Regions from separate parts of the Arthrobacter sp. sptzw42 genome, predicted to be linked through region 1. Evidence: predicted binding sites of a transcription regulator. Region 1 holds the regulator's gene; the other holds the start of a gene.
The links. The regulator LexA, encoded in region 1, represses DNA repair genes until DNA is damaged. The targets are predictions, from matches to a motif close to TCGAACANNTGTTCGA.

Region 1 (3,403 bases):
GAGTGCCTGGGCGCCCAGAAGTGCCCCATGGCAGCAGAATGCTTCAGCGAACTCGCACGCCAGGACGCCGCCGAAGCCGACGTCGTGGTCACCAACCACGCCATGCTCGCCGTCAGTGCCTTCGAAGGCCTCGCGGTGCTGCCCGAATACGACGTCGTTGTGGTTGACGAGGCACACGAACTCCAGGACAGGGTTACCGGCGCCGTTTCGGGGCAGCTCTCGGTGGCCATGGTCCATACCGCAGCTGCGGGAGCGCGCAAGCATACGGCCGTTACCGTGGATGCCCTTAGTGCGGCTGCCGCCAACCTTGAAGCCGCCCTTGCCGGAGTTCCCAATGGACTGCTTCCCAATGGCCTCAACGATGAGCAGCTGGACTGCGTGGACCAGTTGCGTGAAGCCTGCCGCGCCGCACTTTCCGACTCCAAGGGGGACAGCAGCACCACTGCCGACGGCGGGAGGCAACTGGCGCGCTCCCGGCTGATGCTCATCCTGGAACTGTGTGAACGTCTCCTCGCCGCCCGGGAGAACCGGGAAGTGGTCTGGTTTTCCCGCGCCAGTTCCTTTGACCCCCAGCAGGGGTACTCCCAGCCCGACGAAACAGCTCCCGCGCTGATCAATATTGCGCCGCTGTCCGTGGCAGGGCGGCTGCGCGAGGGCCTGTTCGCGAACCACACTGTGGTGCTGACTTCCGCCACCCTGGCAATCGGTTCAGCCTTTGAGCCCGCCGCCGGCGGGCTGGGGCTTGTGGGAGAGGGGGCGCCCAGCTGGACGGGCGTTGATGTGGGATCGCCCTTTGACTATTCCAGGCAGGGAATCCTGTACGTGGCAGGTCACCTGCCCAAGCCCGGCCGCGGAGCATCCCCGGAAGCGCTGGCCGAACTTGAGGCCCTGATCAGGGCATCAAACGGCGGGGCGCTGTGCCTGTTCTCCTCCCGGCGGGCGGCAGAAGAAGCGGCCGATGCGCTGCGGCCCAAGCTGGGAATGACCATCCTGTGCCAAGGCGACTCCACCATGACGGCCCTGGTGAAGCAGTTCGCGGACGAACCTGACACCTGCCTGTTCGGCACGATGTCCCTGTGGCAGGGCGTGGACGTTCCGGGGGGCTCCTGCCGACTGGTGGTCATCGACCGGATTCCCTTCCCCCGGCCCGATGATCCCCTGATGACAGCCCGGTCCCGGGCAGTTGCGCAGGCGGGAGGCAACGGCTTCATGTCAGTTTCGGCCACCCACGCCGCCATCCGGCTCGCACAGGGCGCGGGACGGCTGATCCGGTCAACCGGGGATAAAGGCGTGGTGGCGGTGCTTGATTCCAGGCTGGCCACGGAACGCTACGCCGGATTCCTCCGCGGTGCCCTGCCGCCGTTCTGGTCCACTACGGACAGGAAAACAGCCATGGCGGCGCTGGAGAGGCTGGCCAAGGAAAAGATTTGAGCGCCCCGGCTGACGGGCCGGGGCGCTCATAGCTGGAGGCACAGGTGTGTTCGAACTCCGGGGCCGTTTAAAGCGAGCGGAGCACCGACACTACCTTGCCCATGATGGTGGCGTGGTCGCCAAGGATGGGCTCGTACTGGGTGTTCTGGGGGAGCAGCCAGGTGTGGCCGTCGCGCTGACGGAAAGTCTTAACAGTGGCTTCGTCGTCAAGCAGGGCAGCAACAATATCTCCATTGGCCGCATCTGCCTGGCGGCGGACCACCACCCAGTCGCCGTCGCAGATGGCAGCGTCCACCATGGAATCACCGGCCACCTTGAGCATAAACAGTTCCCCCTGGCCCACGAGCTGGCGGGGGAGCGGCAGGACGTCCTCCACCTGCTGGTCAGCCAGGATGGGACCACCGGCAGCAATCCTGCCCACAAGGGGGACCATGGCTGTGTCCATGGCGGTGGGAAGAACGGTGACGGTGCCGGCCCCCTGAAGGGAAGGGGCAGGCTCCGCCGCCTGCTTGGATGAACCACCGTCGAGGGTAAGGGGCATCAACACTTCCATGGCGCGCGGCCGCTTGGGATCGCGCCGCAGGTAGCCAAGCTTTTCCAGCTGCGAAAGCTGGTGCGTGACGCTGGACAGGCTTGCCAGGCCCACGGTGTCACCGATCTCGCGCATGGACGGCGGATACCCGTTGTCATTGACCGAGCGCTGGATGGTCTCGAGGATCCTTTTCTGCCGCGGCGTCAGGCCCTTGGCGGTCTTCTTCGGTTGGGAGGTTGCCCTGCCCCCGGCGGCTGCTGCTGCCATATTCGCCAATGCCTTTCGGTTGCCCCGGACTCCTGTGGCCCGGACCTGAAGTTCACGCCGGAATTGTCAGACCCTGCTGATCAACTTTCAGAGTGGTTGTTCTTTCTCTCAAAACTAGGCCAGCCACATTGCTTTTTCAAACATCTGTTCTAGCGAGTCTCGACAATGTTCGTTGATAAGTGCTAAAACAGAGGGAGCAAAGTTCGAACATTTGTTCTACTCCGGTCGAAGCCATTCGAAAACAGGCGGCAAGGGCCGCCAAGGCGGCGGCTTCGGAGGGGAATATCGGGCAGCACAGTACGGTCCAGGAGGGCTAAGTCATGTCAGCTACATCTGCTTCGCGGGATTCATTTTCAGTGCACTACTTGTCCGGGCCTGAGGCCAGGCCGGAGGAGGGGCCTGTGCCCCTGCCGCCCCTGCGCCTGACGCGCCGCGGGAAGATCGTCCTGATCGGCATTCCCCTGGTCCTGCTCGCGGCCCTGCTGCTTTCCCTGGCCGGATTCTTCAACTCGCCGGCAAAGGCCTCCGATTCGGCGGCTGACCTGTCCGTTACCCCTGCCGTTACCGTTACCGTCCAGGCAGGGGAATCCTTGTGGGCTATCGCCGGGAGCGTTGCCCCGGAGCGGGATGCGCGTGACGTCGTGGCTGACATCGTCCAACTGAACAACCTGACCGGCGGCGCGGTCTTCCCGGGGCAGCAGTTGTACGTCCCCACCCGGTAGGTGCCGCTCACCCGCCGGCTGCTGGAGGCCAACGCGGACAGGACGTTGATGGCCCGTCGTGAAGGCCGGCTCAGCGCGAACGGGAAGCCGTCACATTTTCCGGCTCCCCGGGCTGGCACTAAACTGTTCAGGTGAATGACCAGCTAGAGCGCCTCAACCGGTTACCCCTCCGCAGCAACCTTCGTGGGCTTACCCCCTACGGCGCACCCCAGCTGGACGTCCCTATCCTCCTCAACGTCAACGAGAACACCCATGGTGTCCCTGAGAACGTACGGGCCGCCATCACCGCCGCCGTTACGGACGCGGCCGCAGGCCTCCACCGTTACCCGGACCGCGAGTTCACGGAGCTGCGCAAGGCTCTGGCGGAATACTTGGGGCATGGCCTGGACGAGTCGAATGTCTGGGCGGCCAACGGCTCCAACGAAGTACTCCAGCAGATTCTCCAGGCTTT
Region 2 (3,403 bases), on a different contig from region 1:
TCTTGACCGCCGACACCCCGCCCCCCGGCACTGAAGCCACCGTTTTAGGCAAGCTGACCGCGCTGCATGACCGCGTCCCGTTGCCGATGGACAAGGCCACCATGCAGGCCTGGCTGGACCCGCAGGCCGATGACGCCGCGGCGCTGGTTGACCTGGTCCGGTCCGGGGTCAAGGACGTGGCATCGGACTGGCGCGTTGAATCAGTGGGCAAAGAGGTGGGTAATGTCCGCAATAACGGCCCGGAGTTGATCCGCCCGGTGGAAGCCCTGTTCTAGGCCTAACCAATTTTCAGGCCCTGGCCTGCAGGTCCCCGGACCGCTGAGCGGAGGGCTAAAGGGTAACCGATCCGGCGTCGTCCACTGCCCATGCGGGGTTATACGCCACCTCCCAGCGGAAGCCGTCCGGGTCCGCGAAATAGCCGCTGTAGCCGCCCCACGGCTGGGTGATGGGTTCAGCAATGATGGCGGCTCCCGCTGCGGCCGCCTCATCCATGACCCGGTCCACATCCTGAGTGCTTGGCAGGTTGTGGCTGAGCGTGATGCAGGGGACGGGGCCGGGTTCGGAGACCCCGGCATCGGCCTGCATCTGGCGAACGTCCCACAGTGACAGCACCAGGCCGTGGTTCACCTGGATGAACACCACATCCCCCGTAAACTCACGGTGGACCGGCCAGCCAAGGCCCTCAACATAGAAGGTGCGGGATACCGGAACGCTGCGGACGCCTAGTGAAATGAAGTCGACTCTGGGCTGCATGGTTCGATACTGTCAGAGGATGGCAACAATTCAAGGGAATGATCGGGACGCCCTGGCCGATAAGGAACAGCTCGCTGCCGTCCGGGTTGCCGTTGACGAAGTGGATGACCAGATAGTTGCCCTTATTGCCCGCCGTGAGCGGCTGATCCGGATTGCCGGAACCCTCAAGGGTGACGACGCCGAGGTCCGTGCCCCGGGCCGGGTGGAGCGGGTCATCGAGCACGTCCGCTCCGCAGCTGCCAAGAAAGACATTGACCCGGACATCGTGGAATCCACCTACCGTGCCATGATCTCGGGCTTTATCGAACTCGAACTCCGGGTCCACAAAGAGAACAGCTGAGCCGTTTCAGCCCAGCTGTTTACAGGTTCTCCTCCACCGGAACATTGGACTGGAACTCCCTGCCGTCCGCTTCGCTGAAGCCGGTGATGACGTGCCCCTGGCCGAGCCCGTTGATGGCAGCGAGCGGGAAATGCCCGGTGATGGTGTTGCCGGAGTGTGTGACGCCCGAAAGATCGTAGTTCTCTTCCGTGCTCTGTTCGTGATTGAACGAGAAAAAGGCGATCGCCTCCCCGTTCATGAATTCAATACCCAAACGCCGTTGGGATGAGTAGTCCGGACTGGCTGCCATAAGCCCCACCACATAGGCGCCGGACCCGGGGATATTGCCGTCGATGTCGAAAGTAGCCACGAGGGTGGAGTCCTGGGCCTTGATGCTGACCTGTTTGAGGAGTGCGTCATGGGTGCTCATGGCACAATCCTGCTCCCTGCGAATCAGTCCGTCCACCCCCGCCTAGGATTTGTGCCGCCGCTGGCTTAGACTTGAAATATTCGAACACATATTCGAATGTGTTCGAGTTTCTTGCTCTGGCCGGGAGGTGCCCATGGGGATGTTCAGTGAATCCGTGGATGTTGCCTGCAACCAGGATGGCCAGCCGGTGAGCCTGCAATGGGCAGGGCGGTCCTATTCAGTCTGCGCCGAGCCGGTCCGATGGTACGAGCGCCGGCAGTGGTGGGCTGAAGAAAGCCGTGCACCGCTGGGCACCGGGCCCGGACTGGTTGACCATGAAATCTGGCGGGTTCAGGTGCTTCCCTCAGGTCCAGCTTCCGCTGCGGGCAATGGTCAGGATGAACCGCTCACTCTTGATCTGACCCGCCACATCCGCAGCGGCCGGTGGCGGCTGCTGCGGATCCATGACGCCCTTCGCCCACGAACAGCATGAGCTTCACGCACCTCCACGTCTCTACTGCCTTCAGTGCCCACTATGGCGTGTCCTGGCCTGAGGAGCTGGCCCAGGCCGCCGCTGCTGACGGGGCAACCGCGCTCGCCTGCACTGACCGTGATGGGCTCTACGGAACAATCAAGCACCTCAAAGCCTGCATGGACGCCGGCATTGATCCCATAGTCGGTGTGGACCTGGCGGTGTATGACGACGACGGCGATCACCGCACCCAGCTGGCAGGCCGCGTGGTGGTGCTCGCGCGCGGCAACAACAACGGTGCAGGGTACCGTGCACTGTGCCGGCTGGTGTCCGATGCCCACGCCCGCACTTCGGGCAAGTCCGGGGGAACCGTGCCCGTGGCTGTAACCAGGGCGGAACTTGCTTCCCGTACCCTGGACCCGCAAACCCTCAAACCCGTGCTGATGGTCCTGATCGGGCCGGATTCCGACGTCGGGCGTGCCATGGGAGGCCGCCGGTACCTGCGGCCCCGGACGCTCTTCAAGCAATGGCTTGATGCCATGCCCCCGGCAACAGTGGTCACCGAAATCGTCTCCCAGCTCAGCGCCCCGGGAGCACCTCTAAGTACGTCGCATGCCGTCCGCATGCTCAAGCTCGCGGAAGAGCATCACGTTCCGGCCATCCTCAGCAACGCTGTGAGGTACTGCGCGGAGGACGGCGCTGCCACGGCCGATGTCCTTGACTCAGCCCGGACCCTGAAATCGCTGCCGGAGCTGGCCCAGGAACCAATGCTGCAACCCAACGGCCAGGGCTGGCTGAAATCCGCCGGCCAGATGCTGAATTTGGGCAGGGAAATTATCTCCGCCGCCGGATACGGTGCAGCAGACCTCAAGCAGCTGATCGCACAAACCGAGGCGCTCGCCGATCTCTGCAGGATGGACCCCGAAACCGATATGGGCTGGAAGCAGCCCGTCGTGCCGGAAGCCTCCGTAATCGGGATCAGCCAGGATCCGCACCTTGAACTGGTGCAACGCTGCGAGGCGGGAATCGGAAGGCGGTTCCCGGGGCTTTCGGGCAGCAGTGAGAAGCAGATGCACCACCGGCTCGGGCACGAACTCGGCATTATCCAGAACCTGGGGTTTTCTTCCTACTTCCTTACCGTTGCCGAAGTATCCCGCATGATCCAGGACATGGGGGTCAGGGCAGCAGCCCGCGGATCAGGTGCCTCAAGCCTGGTCAATTACCTGATCGACGTCAGCCAGGTCAATCCACTGCAGCATGACCTGATCTTCGAACGCTTCCTCTCCCGGGACCGGGCCACCCTGCCGGACATTGACATCGACGTCGAAAGCGCCGAACGCCATAACGTCTACCGCCGGATCTTCGAACGCTTCGGTTCCGAGCGGGTCACGCTGATGAGCATGCAGAACGGATACCGGGCAAGAGGGGCAGTCCGGGACGCGGGCATGGC

Region 2: a site for LexA is predicted at 1,583-1,598, ahead of AC5RT4_RS03490 (DUF6504 family protein). Genes of this name have one in related genera too.

What each region holds. Positions count from the first base shown of each region.
Region 1 covers NZ_JBNHEX010000017.1:30,215-33,617, forward strand. Annotated here, with positions in the region: gene AC5RT4_RS16605 (ATP-dependent DNA helicase) at 1-1,431, shown strand, start outside; gene lexA (transcriptional repressor LexA) at 1,499-2,230, opposite strand; gene AC5RT4_RS16615 (LysM peptidoglycan-binding domain-containing protein) at 2,596-2,952, shown strand; gene AC5RT4_RS16620 (histidinol-phosphate transaminase) at 3,084-3,403, shown strand, end outside.
Region 2 covers NZ_JBNHEX010000002.1:311,009-314,411, reverse strand. Annotated here, with positions in the region: gene AC5RT4_RS03510 (SOS response-associated peptidase) at 1-275, shown strand, start outside; gene AC5RT4_RS03505 (VOC family protein) at 331-753, opposite strand; gene AC5RT4_RS03500 (chorismate mutase) at 773-1,093, shown strand; gene AC5RT4_RS03495 (hypothetical protein) at 1,113-1,502, opposite strand; gene AC5RT4_RS03490 (DUF6504 family protein) at 1,636-1,974, shown strand; gene AC5RT4_RS03485 (DNA polymerase III subunit alpha) at 1,971-3,403, shown strand, end outside.